DNA from 3 places in the Streptomyces sp. NPDC043176 genome. Region 1 is predicted to be linked to each of the others. Evidence: predicted binding sites of a transcription regulator. Region 1 holds the regulator's gene; each other region holds the start of a gene.
The links. The regulator HrcA, encoded in region 1, represses chaperone genes, less so after heat shock. The targets are predictions, from matches to a motif close to TTNGCACTCNGNNNNNCNGAGTGCNAA.
Positions count from the first base shown of each region.

Region 2: groL (chaperonin GroEL) is a predicted target of HrcA. The motif match lies at 1,979-2,005, and genes of this name have one in related genera.
Region 3: groES (co-chaperone GroES) is a predicted target of HrcA. The motif match lies at 4,209-4,235, and genes of this name have one in related genera.

Region 1 covers NZ_JBWKCA010000005.1:437,541-442,834, reverse strand. Annotated here, with positions in the region: gene AC067A_RS11360 (DUF3097 domain-containing protein) at 1-716, opposite strand, end outside; gene AC067A_RS11355 (MBL fold metallo-hydrolase) at 836-1,564, opposite strand; gene hrcA (heat-inducible transcriptional repressor HrcA) at 1,710-2,729, shown strand; gene dnaJ (molecular chaperone DnaJ) at 2,730-3,869, shown strand; gene AC067A_RS11340 (nitronate monooxygenase) at 4,027-5,109, shown strand; gene AC067A_RS11335 (16S rRNA (uracil(1498)-N(3))-methyltransferase) at 5,106-5,294, shown strand, end outside.
Region 2 covers NZ_JBWKCA010000016.1:55,932-61,225, forward strand. Annotated here, with positions in the region: gene AC067A_RS24700 (SRPBCC domain-containing protein) at 1-38, opposite strand, end outside; gene groL (chaperonin GroEL) at 186-1,814, opposite strand; gene AC067A_RS24710 (cold-shock protein) at 2,295-2,498, opposite strand; gene AC067A_RS24715 (MoaD/ThiS family protein) at 2,954-3,229, opposite strand; gene thrC (threonine synthase) at 3,270-4,580, opposite strand; SAM riboswitch class I at 4,574-4,718, opposite strand; gene AC067A_RS24725 (glucosyl-3-phosphoglycerate synthase) at 4,867-5,294, shown strand, end outside.
Region 3 covers NZ_JBWKCA010000003.1:189,866-195,159, reverse strand. Annotated here, with positions in the region: gene AC067A_RS05800 (RNA polymerase sigma factor) at 1-976, shown strand, start outside; gene AC067A_RS05795 (hypothetical protein) at 987-1,655, shown strand; gene AC067A_RS05790 (class I SAM-dependent methyltransferase) at 1,594-2,784, opposite strand; gene AC067A_RS05785 (polysaccharide deacetylase family protein) at 2,915-3,835, shown strand; gene AC067A_RS05780 (hypothetical protein) at 3,832-4,188, shown strand; gene groES (co-chaperone GroES) at 4,336-4,644, shown strand; gene groL (chaperonin GroEL) at 4,763-5,294, shown strand, end outside.

The DNA.
Region 1 (5,294 bases):
GCCTGCCAGACGGCGCCGGTGTTGTCGGCGGGCCAGCCGAGGGCGCGGCAGGTGCCGGTCTTCCAGTCCTGGCCGTGGGGCACGGCGGGCCAGGCGGGGATGCCGAGCGAGGCGGGCTTCACCGCCTGCCAGATGTCGATGTAGGGGTGGCCGACGACGAGGACGTCCGGAGAGGTCACCCGGGCGGCGATCCGCGACTCCTTGGAGCCGGGGACCAGGTGGTCGACGAGGACGCCGAGGCGCGCGTCGGGTCCCGGACCGAAGTCCGCGACGACGGACGGCAGGTCGTCGACGCCCTCCAGGTACTCCACGACGACGCCCTCGATGCGCAGGTCGTCGCCCCAGACGCGTTCGACGAGCTCCGCGTCGTGGCGTCCCTCGACGTAGATGCGGCCCGCGCGTGCCACGCGCGCGCGTGCGCCGGGGACCGCGACCGAGCCGGAGGCCGTACGGGCCGGGCGTACCGGTCCGCCCGGCACCGGGCGGACCAGGGTGACGACCTTCCCCTCCAGGAGGAAGCCGCGCGGTTCCAGCGGGAAGACCCGGTGCTTGCCGAAGCGGTCCTCCAGGGTCACCGTCCCCGCCTCGCAGCGGATCACCGCCCCGCAGAATCCCGTGCCGACCTCCTCGACGACGAGGTCGGCGTCCGCGGGGACCTCCGGGACGGGCCTGGGCCGCTTCCAGGAGGGCGTCAGGTCCGGGTTGTAGCTACGCATGGGCTCCGATCCGTCCGGGCGCTGGGGCGGGGGTCCCGCCGGGGGCCCGGGGCCGTCCCCCGGGCGGGCGCGGCCGGGGCGGCGTCGGATCCGGCACCGGGCAGCGCATTCGGGCGACGTTATGCGACCGCGAAGCGCCTGGCCAGTTCCTCGCGTTGGCGTCGCACGAACGTGGCGTCGACGACGGCGCCGTGGCCGGGGACGTACACCGCGTCCTCGCCGCCCAGGGCGAGCAGCCGGTCCAGGGCGTCCGGCCAGCGGGAGGGGATCGCGTCGGGGCCGGCCTGCGGCTCGCCGGACTCCTCGACCAGGTCGCCGCAGAACACGACCTCGCGGCTGCCGGGAACGCACAGCGCCAGGTCGTGGCCCGTGTGGCCGGGCCCCACGTTCGCCAGGAGGACCTGGCGGCCGCCCAGGTCGAGCGTCCACTCGCCCGAGACGACGTGCCGCGGGGCGACCAGGACGTCCACCGCCTCCGCCGCCACCCGCGGGTCGACCCCCTGCCGTACGGCGTCCTCGCCGAGCTCCTCGCGGCCCCGGGAGGAGCCCATGAGGTCGTCCGAGCCGACCGCCCCGAAGACCTCCGCCCCGGCGAACGCCGCCGTGCCGAGGACGTGGTCGAAGTGGGGGTGACTGAGTGCGATATGCGTCACTCTCCGGCCCCCGGTGAGCGCCGTCACCTGCGCGCGCAGCCCGGCGCCCTCCGCGAGCGAGGACCCCGTGTCGTACAGCAGCACCGCCCGTGTGCCCAGGACCAGTCCGACCGTGGCGTCCCAGCCGGGCAGCCGCCGCCGGCCGACCCCGTCCGCGAGCCGCTCCCATCCGCATGCTTCCCAATCCGTGTCCATGAGGCGACGCTAGCCGCTGGGTGCGCCGCCTCCTTGCCAGGAGCGACGCCCGCCGCCGTACACTGACCGGGGATCGCTGGCACTCGGACCGGGTGAGTGCCAAAAGCGGAGCAACCGGAAACGACGACAGCTGGAGGTGCGCACGATGCTCAGCGAACGCAGACTCGAGGTGCTGCGCGCCATCGTCCAGGACTACGTCGGGACGGAGGAGCCCGTCGGCTCCAAGGCGCTCACCGAGCGGCACAAGCTCGGCGTCTCGCCCGCCACCGTGCGCAACGACATGGCGGTCCTGGAGGAAGAGGGCTACATCGCCCAGCCCCACACCAGTGCGGGCCGCATCCCGACCGACAAGGGCTACCGGCTCTTCGTCGACCGGCTGGCCGGCGTCAAGCCGCTGTCGACCCCCGAGCGGCGCGCCATCCACAACTTCCTCGACGGCGCCGTCGACCTGGACGACGTCGTCGGCCGCACGGTCCGGCTGCTCGCGCAGCTGACCCGCCAGGTCGCCGTCGTCCAGTACCCCTCGCTGACCCGTTCGACCGTCCGGCACGTGGAGCTGCTCTCGCTGGCCCCCGCGCGCCTGATGCTCGTCCTCATCACGGACACCGGCCGGGTCGAGCAGCGGGTCATCGACTGTCCCGCGCCCTTCGGCGAGGTCTCGCTCGCCGATCTGCGGGCCCGGCTCAACAGCAGGGTCGTCGGCCGCCGGTTCGCCGACGTGCCGCAGCTGGTGCAGGACCTCCCCGAGTCCTTCGAGGAGCCCGAGGACCGCGCCACGGTCTCCACCGTGCTCGCGACCCTCCTCGAAACCCTCGTGGAGGAGCACGAGGAGCGGCTGATGATCGGCGGCACCGCCAATCTCACCCGCTTCGGACACGACTTCCCCCTGATGATCAGGCCCGTCCTGGAAGCCCTCGAGGAGCAGGTCGTGCTCCTCAAGCTGCTCGGCGAGGCCAAGGAATCGGGCATGACCGTACGCATCGGGCACGAGAACGCCCACGAGGGGCTGAGCTCCACGTCCGTCGTCTCGGTCGGCTACGGTTCGGGCGGCGAGGCAGTCGCCAAACTCGGCGTGGTCGGACCGACCCGCATGGACTACCCCGGAACGATGGGAGCGGTACGCGCAGTGGCACGTTACGTCGGACAGATCCTGGCGGAGTCGTAAGTGGCCACGGACTACTACGCCGTACTCGGCGTGCGCCGCGACGCCTCCCAGGACGAGATCAAGAAGGCCTTCCGGAGGCTCGCCCGCGAGCTGCACCCGGACGTCAATCCCGATCCGAAGACGCAGGAACGCTTCAAGGAGATCAACGCCGCCTACGAGGTCCTCTCGGACCCGCAGAAGAAGCAGGTCTACGACCTCGGCGGCGACCCGCTCTCGGCCTCCGGCGGCGGCGGCGCGGGCGGCGGCTTCGGAGCCGGCGGCTTCGGCAACTTCTCCGACATCATGGACGCCTTCTTCGGCACGGCCTCGCAGCGCGGCCCGCGCTCGCGGACCCGCCGCGGCCAGGACGCCATGATCCGCCTGGAGATCGACCTCAACGAGGCGGCCTTCGGCACCACCAAGGACATCCAGGTCGACACGGCCGTCGTCTGCACGACCTGCTCGGGCGAGGGCGCCGCACCCGGCACCTCCGCGCAGACCTGCGACATGTGCCGCGGCCGCGGTGAGGTCTCCCAGGTCACCCGGTCCTTCCTGGGCCAGGTCATGACCTCCCGCCCCTGCCCGCAGTGCCAGGGCTTCGGCACCGTCGTCCCGACCCCGTGCCCCGAGTGCGCGGGCGACGGCCGGGTCCGGTCCCGCCGCACCCTCACGGTCAAGATCCCGGCCGGCGTCGACAACGGCACCCGCATCCAGCTCGCGGGCGAGGGCGAGGTCGGCCCCGGCGGCGGCCCCGCCGGGGACCTGTACGTGGAGATCCACGAGACGCCGCACGACACGTTCCAGCGGCGCGGCGACGACCTGCACTGCACGGTCACCATCCCGATGACCGCGGGCGCGCTCGGCACCAAGGTGCCGCTGCAGACCCTCGACGGCGTCGAGGAGATCGACATCCGCCCGGGCACGCAGTCCGGCCAGTCGATCCCCCTGCACGGCCGCGGCGTCACCCATCTGCGTGGCAACGGCCGGGGAGACCTGATCGTCCACGTCGAGGTGCAGACCCCCGGCAAGCTCGACGCGGAGCAGGAGCGGCTCCTGCGCGAGCTCGCCAAGCTGCGCGGCGAGGAGCGCCCGACGGGCCAGTTCCAGCCGGGGCAGCAGGGGCTGTTCTCGCGCTTGAAGGACGCGTTCAACGGGCGTTAGGACGCCTGGTCCGTACGCCTCGACGGCGGCGGGCGGTAGGGACGAGGGCGGTACTCGCGGAGGCGCGGGTGCCGCCTTCGTCCGTTTGCGGAGGCGTTGGTTCCATGACGTGACGTACGGATTCGGCCGGGAAGCAGGGGCATGACACGATGCCCATATGTCCACCACCGCACTGAACGATCTCTCTCGGTTTCCGATCGTGCAGGCCCCCATGGCGGGTGGTGCCTCCTGTCCGGAGCTCGTCGGGGCCGTGTGCGAGGCCGGGGCGCTCGGCTTCCTGGCGGGCGGCTACAAGACGGCCGGAGGCCTGTACCAGGAGATCAAGCAGCTGCGCGGGCTGACCGCGCGGCCCTTCGGCGTCAACCTGTTCATGCCGCAGGACGGCCGGCCGGCCGACCCCTCCGCGGTGGAGGTCTACCGGCACCAGCTCGCGGGCGAGGCCACCTGGTACGACACACCGCTGGGCGAGGCCGACGACAGCCGGGACGACGCCTACGACGCCAAGCTGGCGATCCTCCGGGAGGACCCGGTCCGCGTCGTCTCCTTCACCTTCGGCTGCCCGGAACCGGAGGTCCTCGCCTCCTTCGCACGGGTGGGTACGTTCACGATCGTGACCGTGACCTCGGCCGCCGAGGCCCTCGCCGCCGAACGGGCGGGCGCCGACGCCGTGTGCGTGCAGGGCGTCGAGGCGGGCGGACACCAGGGGACGCACCGCGACGACCCCGCCGACGACGGAGCCCCGGGCACCGGCCTGCTCGCCCTCGTCACCCAGGTCCGCGAGCGCGTCGGGCTGCCGATCGTCGCCACCGGCGGGATCATGCGCGGCGCGCAGATCGCCGCGGTCCTGGCCGCCGGGGCCGACGCCGCCCAGCTCGGCACCGCCTTCCTCGGCTGCCCCGAATCGGGCGCCCACCCGCTGCACAAGCGGGCCCTGACCGACCCGCTGTTCACCCGGACCGCCCTCACCCGGGCCTTCTCCGGCCGGCCGGCGCGCGGCCTGGTCAACCGCTTCATGCGCGAGCACGGGCCGTACGCCCCCGCCGCCTACCCCGAGATCCACCACCTCACCGCCCCGATCCGCAAGGCCGCCGCGGCCGCGGGCGACGCCCAGGGCATGGCCCTGTGGGCCGGTCAGGGCCACCGCCTCGCCCGCGCGCTGCCCGCCGGGGAGCTGGTGGAGGTGCTGGCCGCCGAACTCCACACCGCCCTCTCCGAGATCGCCCACAGGAGCGCTTCATGACCGCACCCGTCTTCGTCGTCGACGCCATCCCCGACACCCGGCTCTTCGTCCTGGACGGGCCCGAGGGCCGGCACGCCGTCTCCGTGAAGCGGCTGAACCCGGGGGAGGCCGTCGTCCTGACCGACGGCCGTGGCCGCTGGGCCGACTGCGTGGTGGTCGCGGCGGAGGGCAAGGACCGGCTGACC
Region 2 (5,294 bases), on a different contig from region 1:
AGCTCGCGATCGGCCGGCGTCGTCAGCAGGGTGACCATGGTCGCGACCCCTTCCGTACGCCCCCGCACGGCGGCCCTCCACCGTGACTGCCCCTTCCAGCATCCGCCGAACGCCCGAGGGCGGCACCCCCTGATGGGAGTGCCGCCCTCGGTCGCGTTCAGCGATGAACCACCGATCCCGGAGGATCAGAAGTCCATGTCACCGCCCGGCATGCCGCCGCCGGCCGGCGCGGACGCCTTCTCCGGCTTGTCGGCGATGACGGCCTCGGTGGTGAGGAACAGCGCGGCGATCGACGCGGCGTTCTGCAGCGCGGAGCGCGTGACCTTCGCCGGGTCGATGATGCCCTCGGCGATGAGGTCGACGTACTCGTTGGTCGCGGCGTTCAGGCCGTGGCCGACGGGCAGGTTGCGGACCTTCTCCGCGACGACGCCACCCTCGAGGCCGGCGTTGACGGCGATCTGCTTCAGCGGGGCCTCGAGGGCCAGCTTCACGATGTTCGCACCCGTGGCCTCGTCGCCCGCGAGGTCGGCCTCGAGCTTCTCGAAGACGTTGGACGCCTGGAGCAGGGCGACGCCACCGCCGGCGACGATGCCCTCCTCGACGGCCGCCTTCGCGTTGCGAACGGCGTCCTCGATGCGGTGCTTGCGCTCCTTGAGCTCGACCTCGGTCGCGGCACCGGCCTTGATGACGGCCACGCCGCCGGCCAGCTTCGCGAGGCGCTCCTGGAGCTTCTCGCGGTCGTAGTCCGAGTCGGAGTTCTCGATCTCGGCGCGGATCTGGTTCACGCGACCGGCGACCTGCTCGCTGTCACCGGCACCGTCGACGATGGTGGTCTCGTCCTTGGTGATGACGACCTTGCGGGCGCGGCCCAGCAGGTCGAGGCCCGCGTTCTCCAGCTTGAGGCCGACCTCCTCGGAGATGACCGTGCCGCCGGTGAGGATGGCGATGTCGTTCAGCATGGCCTTGCGACGGTCGCCGAAGCCCGGGGCCTTGACCGCGACGGACTTGAAGGTGCCGCGGATCTTGTTGACGACCAGGGTCGACAGGGCCTCGCCCTCGACGTCCTCGGCGATGATCAGCAGCGGCTTGCCCGACTGCATGACCTTCTCCAGGAGCGGGAGCAGGTCCTTCACGGAGGAGATCTTGGAGTTGACGATCAGGAGGTAGGGGTCGTCGAGCGACGCCTCCATGCGCTCCATGTCGGTGGCGAAGTACGCCGAGATGTAGCCCTTGTCGAAGCGCATGCCCTCGGTGAGCTCCAGCTCCAGACCGAAGGTCTGGGACTCCTCGACGGTGATGACGCCTTCCTTGCCGACCTTGTCCATCGCCTCGGCGATGAGCTCGCCGATCTGGGTGTCGGCGGCGGAGATGGAGGCCGTGGAAGCGATCTGCTCCTTGGTCTCGACATCCTTCGCCTGCTCGAGCAGGGCGCCGGAGACGGCCTCGACGGCCTTCTCGATACCGCGCTTGAGGGCCATCGGGTTCGCACCGGCGGCCACGTTGCGCAGGCCCTCGCGGACGAGCGCCTGGGCGAGGACGGTGGCGGTGGTCGTACCGTCGCCGGCGACGTCGTCCGTCTTCTTGGCGACTTCCTTGACCAGCTCGGCGCCGATCTTCTCGTACGGGTCCTCGAGCTCGATCTCCTTGGCGATGGAGACACCATCGTTGGTGATCGTGGGGGCACCCCACTTCTTCTCGAGGACGACGTTGCGGCCCTTGGGGCCGAGGGTGACCTTGACGGCGTCAGCGAGCTGGTTCATGCCGCGCTCGAGACCGCGCCGGGCCTCCTCGTCGAACGCGATGATCTTGGCCATGTGAAGTGGTCCTCCCGGACATGGGGTGGATAACGCTCCAGGACCGCGCCGACGCCCGCGACGGACGGCCTGCGTGCCCTGTGGTTCCTTGCCCCACCTGGCCGCGGACCTCGTCTGCCCGATCCTCGTAAGCACTCTCACCTTCCGAGTGCTAACGCCAATGATTAGCACTCGGCATAGGAGAGTGCAAGCGACTCTCGACGATCGGGATGTGGCGGAAGGGGCGCGCGGGGGCGCGCGGCAACGCACGAGGGGGTCCGTACGGGAACGCGGGACCCGGTCCGCGCGGGACCCCGGCCCTGGTCCCCCGCGAGAACGCGTGAGCGGGTCCGCGCGACCACCAGGACCGGGTCCCGTACGGGACCCGGTCCGCGCGGGACTCCAGGAGCGGGTGCCGTGCGGGAACGCGTGAGGGGTCCGCATCCCCTCAGGGATGCGGACCCCTCGACGGCGTTGCGTCGGTGGCCGATCGCGCCGCGCTCAGACGGCGAGCTTGACCATGTCCGCCTGCGGACCCTTCTGGCCCTGCGAGATCTCGAACTCGACTCGCTGTCCCTCTTCGAGGCTGCGGTAGCCATCCATCTGGATCGCGCTGTAGTGGACGAAAACATCCGCACCACCGTCGACCGCGATGAAGCCGTAGCCCTTCTCCGCGTTGAACCACTTGACGGTGCCCTGAGCCATGCCTAACTCCCCTGTTACTGGCCCTTGCGCGGGACCGCACTTCGCGGACCCGGGTCAGACCCTGCGCCGGAACGCGTCGACCGCCGCTGAATGTATCTGCCCAACTGCCCTCTGCAACAGGTCATTCGAGCGAGAAATCTCGGCGCGACGGAAAGGGGAATTGGGGAGAATCCCCTGGATGCCGGGGCAAGTCGGGCCCGGCAAAAGGCGCAGAACGCGCACAACGCACAGGGACTTTGGCTGCTTCTTGTCGCGCGGGGACGCTTTCTCATATGCGTCCGGCATGAGCAGCGGAGGGGACTTCCCCAACTCTACCCCGCTCAACCATGCAGAATTGCCCCTTCCGCTTATGGACGCGGAAGGGGCAATTCGAGAAACAGGGGACGCTTTACGCCTCGTACGGCTCAGCGGCCGCCGGCACCGTGGCGACGGCCGGCCGCCACCGCGCCCGGCGGTCAGCCGCCGGCGACGGCCGGGATGATCGAGACGCCGGCGCCGGCCGGGGTGGCCGTCTCCAGGCCCTGCTCGAAGCGCACGTCGTCGTCGTTCACGTAGACGTTGACGAAGCGGCGGAGCTTGCCCTGGTCGTCCAGGACGCGGGCGGCGATGCCGGTGTGGTTCTTCTCCAGGTCGGCGATGACCTCGGCGAGGGTCACGCCCTCGGCCTGGACCTCGGACCGACCGCCCGTGTAGGTGCGGAGGATGGTGGGGATGCGGACGTTCACGGCCATGTCTTCGTAACCTTTCGGAGGACCTGGAGGGCGGGCGGGCTCAGAGCGCCAGACCGGCGTCGCGGAACGCGTCCAGGCTCGGGCGGATGGTGACGGTCGCCTGGGAGGTGTCGGCCACCGCGTCCAGGGTCTTGAGGCCGTCGCCGGTGTTGAGGACGACCGTGGTGAGGTTCGGGTCGATCAGACCCGCCTCGACGAGCTTGCGGGTGACGCCGACGGTGACGCCGCCCGCGGTCTCGGCGAAGATGCCCTCGGTCCGCGCGAGCAGCTTGATCGCGTCCACGACCTGCTCGTCGTTCACGTCCTCCACGGCACCGCCGGTGCGGCGCGCGATGTCGAGGACGTACGGGCCGTCGGCCGGGTTGCCGATCGCGAGCGACTTGGCGATCGTGTTCGGCTTCTGCGGGCGGACGACGTCGTGGCCGGCCTTGAACGCGGCGGAGACCGGGGAGCAGCCCTCGGCCTGGGCGCCGAAGATCTTGTACGGCTTGTCCTCGACGAGGCCCAGCTTGACGAGCTCCTGGAGACCCTTGTCGATCTTCGTGAGCTGGGAGCCGGAGGCGATCGGGATGACGAGCTGGTCGGGGATGACCCAGCCGAGCTGCTCGCAGATCTCGTACGCGAGCGTCTTGGAGCCCTCGCCGTAGTACGGGCGGAGGTTGACGTTCACGAAGCCCCAGCCCTCGCCGAGCGGGTCGCCGATGAGCTCCGAGCAGAAGCGGTTGACGTCGTCGTAGTTGCCCTCGATGGCGACCAGGTCGCCGCCGTAGACGCCGGCCATGACGACCTTGCCCTGCTCCAGGTCGTGCGGGATGAAGACGCAGGAGCGGAAGCCGGCGCGGGCGGCCGCGGCGCCGACGGCGCCGGCCAGGTTGCCGGTGGAGGAGCAGGAGAGGGTGGTGAAGCCGAAGGCGCGGGCGGCTTCGAGGGCCTGCGCGACGACCCGGTCCTTGAAGGAGTGGGTCGGGTTGCCGGAGTCGTCCTTGACGAAGAGCTTGCCGGGGGCGACGCCGATCTCGCCGGCGAGGTTGTCGGCCCGGACGAGCTGGGTCCAGCCCGGGTTCAGGTTCGGCTTCTCGGCGACGTCGGCCGGGACGGGCAGCAGCGGGGCGTAGCGCCAGATGTTGGCGGGTCCGGCCTCGATCCGCTTGCGCAGCGCCTCGGGGTCACCGGTGGGGAAGTCGTACGCGACTTCGAGGGGTCCGAAACAGAGTTCGCAGGCGAAGATCGGGCCGAGCGGGAAGATCTCACCGCATTCCCGACAGGAAAGCCCGGACGCGGGACCGAGGTCGACCGAAGTAGCGGGAGTAACAGTCTGTGCAGCCATGGAGGCGAGGCCCTTTCTCCTCATCTTTCCCATGACGAATTTTTCGCCATGAGACGGATTTGGCACCTTCCCTAGCCGGGAGCCTCGCTGGAGGACGAGTAACCGACTGGAGGGTTGCCGGGGCTTCAACGGGCCGTTTCCCTCTGCCCCTCTGGATGAGCGGTATTCGATTGTGAGGCGCGGGAAGCTTCGTTCCTGCGCTCCGACGCGGTCGGCACCCCGACGTGCATCGGGGATCCGCGTTGTTCAAGACTGTAACCGAAGGCCCGGACCCTTGGACCGGCCGTCCGTAACGCGAGATGGAGATCACGTGCTGGAAGAGGTGGAGCGCTGGCTGGACCGGCGGTCCTGGTCAGTGACGGACCGGCCGCTGGAGCGCGTCCTCGCCGCCAAGCGCAACACGAGGGTCAGCGTCGTGCTGCCCGCGCTGAACGAGGAGGCGACGGTCGGGGACATCGTCTCCGTGATCCGCCGCGAGCTGATGTCGGAGGCGGTGCCGCTGGTCGACGAGCTCGTGGTGATCGACTCGGGCTCCACGGACCGCACGGCGGAGGTCGCGGCGGCGGCCGGCGCGCGGGTGGTCGCGCGCGACGCGATCCTCCCCCGGATACCGGCCGTCCCCGGCAAGGGCGAGGTGCTGTGGCGGTCACTGATGGTGACGAGCGGGGACGTCGTCTGCTTCGTCGACGCGGACCTGCGGGACTTCTCCGCGGATTTCGTCACCGGCATCGTGGGCCC
Region 3 (5,294 bases), on a different contig from region 1:
CGACATCGACGACGACGTGCTGCGGCTGATCTTCACCACCTGCCACCCCGTGCTCTCCGCCGCCGCGCGGGCCGCGCTGACGCTGCGGCTCGTCGGCGGGCTCCGCACGGACGAGATCGCCCGCGCGTTCCTGGTGCCGGAGGCGACCGTCGCGGCCCGCGTCACGCGCGCCAAGCGGACCCTCGCGAAGGCGGGCGTGGAGTTCGAGGTGCCCTACGGGGAGGACCGGGCGGCCAGGCTCGGCTCCGTCCTGGAGGTCATCTACCTGATCTTCAACGAGGGGTACGCGGCGACCGCGGGCGACGACCTGGTCCGGCCCGGTCTGTGCGAGGACGCGCTGCGGCTCGCCCGGGTCCTCGCCGCCCTCGTGCCCGCGGAGGGCGAAGCGCAGGGCCTGGTCGCGCTCCTCGAACTCCAGGCGTCCCGCACGGCCGCCCGCACCGGGCCCGACGGGCGGCCGGTGCTCCTCGCCGAGCAGAACCGGCGGCGCTGGGACCGGCTCCTCATCCGGCGGGGCTTCGCCGCCCTGGAGCGGGCCGGGGACGGCCGCACCTACGGGCCGTACGCCCTCCAGGCCGCGATCGCCGCCTGCCACGCGCGGGCGGCCTCGTACGAGGACACGGACTGGGCGACGATCGCGGCGCTGTACGGCCGGCTCGGCGCCCTCGCGCCCTCCCCGGTCGTCGAACTGAACCGCGCCGTCGCCGTGTCGATGACCGAGGGCCCCGCCGCCGCCCTCCCCCTCGTCGACGCCCTCGCCGCCGAACCGGCCCTGGCCCGCTACCACTTGCTGCCGAGCGTCCGCGGCGACCTGCTGGCCCGCCTCGGCCGCACGGCGGAGGCGCGCGCGGAGTTCGAGCGCGCCGCCGCACTCACCCGCAACGAGAGCGAACGGGCCCTGCTGAGGGCCAGGGGGAGGGAGTTGGGGGAGGCGCGGCAGGGAGGCCCTTCACGGGCCCCCGGGGGCGACGCTTAGGGTGCTGGGCATGTCCCCGCGTACTCCGCTGCCTCCGCCGCCCCCGCCCGCCGAGCTCCAGAGCTGGCCCGACCGGGAGGCGCGTATCGCCGACCGGGCGCTGGCGCTGGACGAGTTGGGGCGGCGGCTGCTCGGCCCGGGGCGCCTGGTGACGTTCCTGGCGTGGTGCGCGCTGCTCGAACTGGGCTGGGGGCTGGTCGGGGTGCTGCTGACCTCGATCGGCGGACCGCTGCTCGACCCGCTCACACTGCTGACGGGCGTCTTCGCGTCGGCCCTCGGCATCGGCATCCTCGTCCCGGCCGTGTGGCTGACCGTCCGCGCGCTGCGGCGCGACCGTACCGCGCGCGAGCTGCTCGTCCGGTGGGCGGCCCTGGACCGGCACGGCCCGACGGACGCCCGGCTGCGCGCCCCCGCCCGGAGCGCCTGCTGGCTGCTGCTGTCCTTCGCGATGTGCGCGCTCGGACTCTGGCTGGGCTTCGCCGTGCCCGCGGGCGCCCGGTGGGAGGACGGCGGCTACGGCCTGGTCGCGTACGGCATGGGCGCCGCCCTGATCCTCTGGGTCACGGGCCTCACCGGCCTGACGAAGGCCGTCGGCCACTACCGCTTCGCGGTGCGGCTCACCGGCCCCCGCTGGCCGGCCGGCCGATCAGCATCGTCGGGGCTCCCGCGACCCGAGTGAGCAGTACCGTCGCCGAGTGGGGGCCCTTGGGCTTCACCTTGCGCCGGATCTCCTCGGGCTCGACCGCGGAGCCGCGCTTCTTCACCGTCAGGGTGCCGACCTCGCGCTCCCGCAGCAGGGCCTTCAGCTTCTTCAGGTTGAAGGGGAGTTCGTCGGTGATCTCGTAGGCGGCGGCGTACGGGGTGGGGGTGAGCGCGTCCGCCGTGACGTACGCGATCGTCTCGTCGATCAGGCCCCCGTCCAGCTCCTCCGCGACCTCGGCGACGAGGTGGGCGCGGATGACGGCGCCGTCCGGCTCGTACAGGTAGCGGCCGACCGGCCGGACCGCCGGGTCGGGCAGGCCCCGGCCGGCGAGCCCGGCGCCGGAGGGCAGCAGGGTGGCGCGGCGGGCGCCCGGCTCCGTGCCGAACCAGATCACGGCCTCCTTCACGTCCCCGCCGTCCGAGATCCACTCGGCCTCGGCGTCCTCGGGGACGGCCTCGTGCGGGATGCCCGGTGCCACCTTCAGGGCGGCGCGCGGGGCCTTGCGGGCCGCCTCGACGGCCCAGGACAGCGGCGGGGAGTACGCCTCCGGGTCGAAGATCCTGCCCCGGCCGCCGCGCCGCGCCGGGTCGACGAAGACCGCGTCGTACGGGCTGGTGTCGATCTCGGTCACGTCCGCGCAGCGGACCTCGATGAGCTCCGCGAGACCGAGCGCCTCGGCGTTGGCGCGGGCCACCTCGGCGGTCAGCGGGTCGCGGTCGACGGCGAGGACGGAGATCCCGGCGCGGGCGAGGGCGATGGCGTCGCCGCCGATGCCGGAGCAGAGGTCGGCGACGCTCGTGACGCCGAGCGCCTTCATGCGGCCGGCCCGGTAGGCGCCGACCGAGGCGCGGGTCGACTGCTCGACGCCGTGGGGCGTGAAGTACATCCGGTACGCGTCCTCGGCCCCGAACTTCGCCACCGCCCGCTGCCGCAGCCGGGCCTGGCCGAGCGCGGCGGTGACGAGCTCGGCCGGGTGGTCGCGGCGCAACCGGGAGGCGACCGCCAGCTCCTGGGCGGGGTCGTAGTCGCGCAGGGCGGTGAGGAGCGTCTGCCCCTCGGGGCCGAGCAGGGGGGCGAAGGAGGCGAGGTCGGTCACCCGTCCCATTGTGGGCCCTGCGCCGCTGTGGGCCGGCCGGGGGACGGTGGGGCCGTGCGGCGGTGTCGCGGCCCTGAATGGCGCTTCCGCGCTGACAGGATGCGGCGCCATGCAGCTCGTACGACAAAAGGAAGAATCTATGGTGATCGGCGCGCCCCCCTCCCGTCGGACCCTCGGGGCCGCCCTCCTCGTCGCCGCCCTCGCCACCACCGCCACGGCCTGCTCCGGCGCCGCCGGCCCGGACGACGACGCCCCGCCCCCCGCCGCCGGACAACAGGCCAAGGAGCAGAACGCCTCCGGCGCGCTCAACGCCTACCTCGACCGGGTCCGCAAGGAGCGCGCCGCCCGCGTCCTCGCCGCCAGGAAGTGGGGTCTCGCCCGCCCGCCGCTCGAAGCGCCGGCCCCGCCCGCCGTCAAGCCGAAGATCACCACCCGCAAGGGCTTCGAGACCGACGGAGAGGGCCTCCCGCCCGTCTTCACCACCGTGCCGACCAAGCAGAAGGTCGTCTTCCTCACCATCGACGACGGCGCCGAGAAGGACCCCGACCTGCTGCGGATGATGAACGACCTCCGCATCCCCTACAGCGCCTTCCTCAGCGACTACGTCGTCAAGGACGACTACGGCTACTTCGCCAGGATGCAGAAGTCGCAGAAGTCCGGGGTGTCCCTGCACAACCACACCCTCAACCACCGCTACCTGCCGGGGCTCTCGTACAAGCAGCAGAAGCACGAGATCTGCGGGATGCAGGACGTCATCGAGAAGCGGTTCGGCAAGCGGCCCCCGCTCTTCCGCCCGCCGTACGGCAACTACAACGAGGACACCCTGCGCGCCGCCAGGTCCTGCGGCGTCAAGGCGGTCCCGCTGTGGGCCTCCGAGGCCTTCCCCGACCACATGGAGTGGCGCGAGTGGGACCGGGACCTCCACCCCGGCGACATCGTGCTCACGCATTTCCGGGGCAAGGGGGACTGGAAGGGCACGATGCCGGACATGATCCGCCGGGTGATGAACGTGATCACCTCGAAGGGGTACGCCGTCGCGAAGCTCGAGGACTACGTGTGAGAACTCCGGCCCGGCACCTGGTCGCCGCCCTCTCCGTGACCGGCGCGCTCCTCGCCCTCCCCGCCTGCGCCTCCTCCGTCGACCCGATCGAACGGCTGGGCCGCAAGGCGGCGGAACGGGTGAGCCCCCGCCCCGCCCCGGCGCGCCAGGCCCTGGAGGTCCGGGAAGCCGCGAGGACCCGGGAGGCGGCGGAGGTCCGGGAAGGGCGGGAGACCCGGCAGGCGGGGGAGGTCCGTGAGGTGGGCGGGACGGTGGACGGGAAGGGCTGCGGGGAGCGGAGGAAGGCCTCGGCCGAACCCCGTCCCGTCACGCCACGGAGCGATGAATTGGCACTCCGCTTGACCGAGTGCTAATCGCGGTCATAGTCTCGGCTCTGGCACTCCCCACTGGAGAGTGCCAACACAGCGACGGGCAGGTCCGGCACCCGCGACGACGGATCCACCTGGTTCGCCACCTCAGACAGTTAACCCCGTGAGATCTCCGAAGGGGGAGGTCGGATCGTGACGACCACCAGCTCCAAGGTTGCCATCAAGCCGCTCGAGGACCGCATTGTGGTCCAGCCGCTCGACGCCGAGCAGACCACCGCCTCTGGCCTGGTCATTCCGGACACCGCCAAGGAGAAGCCCCAGGAGGGCGTCGTCCTGGCCGTGGGCCCGGGCCGCTTCGAGAACGGCGAGCGTCTGCCGCTCGACGTCAAGACCGGCGACATCGTGCTGTACAGCAAGTACGGCGGCACCGAGGTGAAGTACAGCGGCGAGGAGTACCTCGTCCTCTCGGCTCGCGACGTGCTCGCGATCGTCGAGAAGTAATTCTCCGAAGTACCGAAGTACCTGAAGCAGATGCTTTGAGCTGCGCCCCGAGGCCCCTTCCCAGGCGCCCCGGGGCGCGGTTCGTTCCACCCGAATCCGAGAGGGCTGAACCGCTCCCATGGCGAAGATCCTGAAGTTCGACGAGGACGCCCGTCGCGCCCTTGAGCGCGGCGTCAACAAGCTTGCCGACACGGTCAAGGTGACGATCGGCCCCAAGGGCCGCAACGTCGTCATCGACAAGAAGTTCGGCGCCCCCACCATCACCAACGACGGTGTCACGATCGCCCGCGAGGTCGAGATCGACGACCCGTACGAGAACCTCGGCGCCCAGCTGGTGAAGGAGGTGGCGACCAAGACCAACGACATCGCGGGTGACGGCACCACCACCGCCACCGTGCTCGCCCAGGCCCTGGTCCGCGAGGGTCTGCGCAACGTCGCCGCCGGCGCCTCCCCGGCCGCCCTGAAGAAGGGCATCGACGCCGCCGTCAAGGCCGTCTCCGACGAGCTGCTCGCCACCGCGCGCCCGATCGAGGACAAGTCCGACATCGCCGCCGTCGCCGCGCTCTCCGCGCAGGACCAGCAGGTCGGCGAGCTCATCGCCGAGGCGATGGACAAGGTCGGCAAGGACGGTGTCATCACCGTCGAGGAGT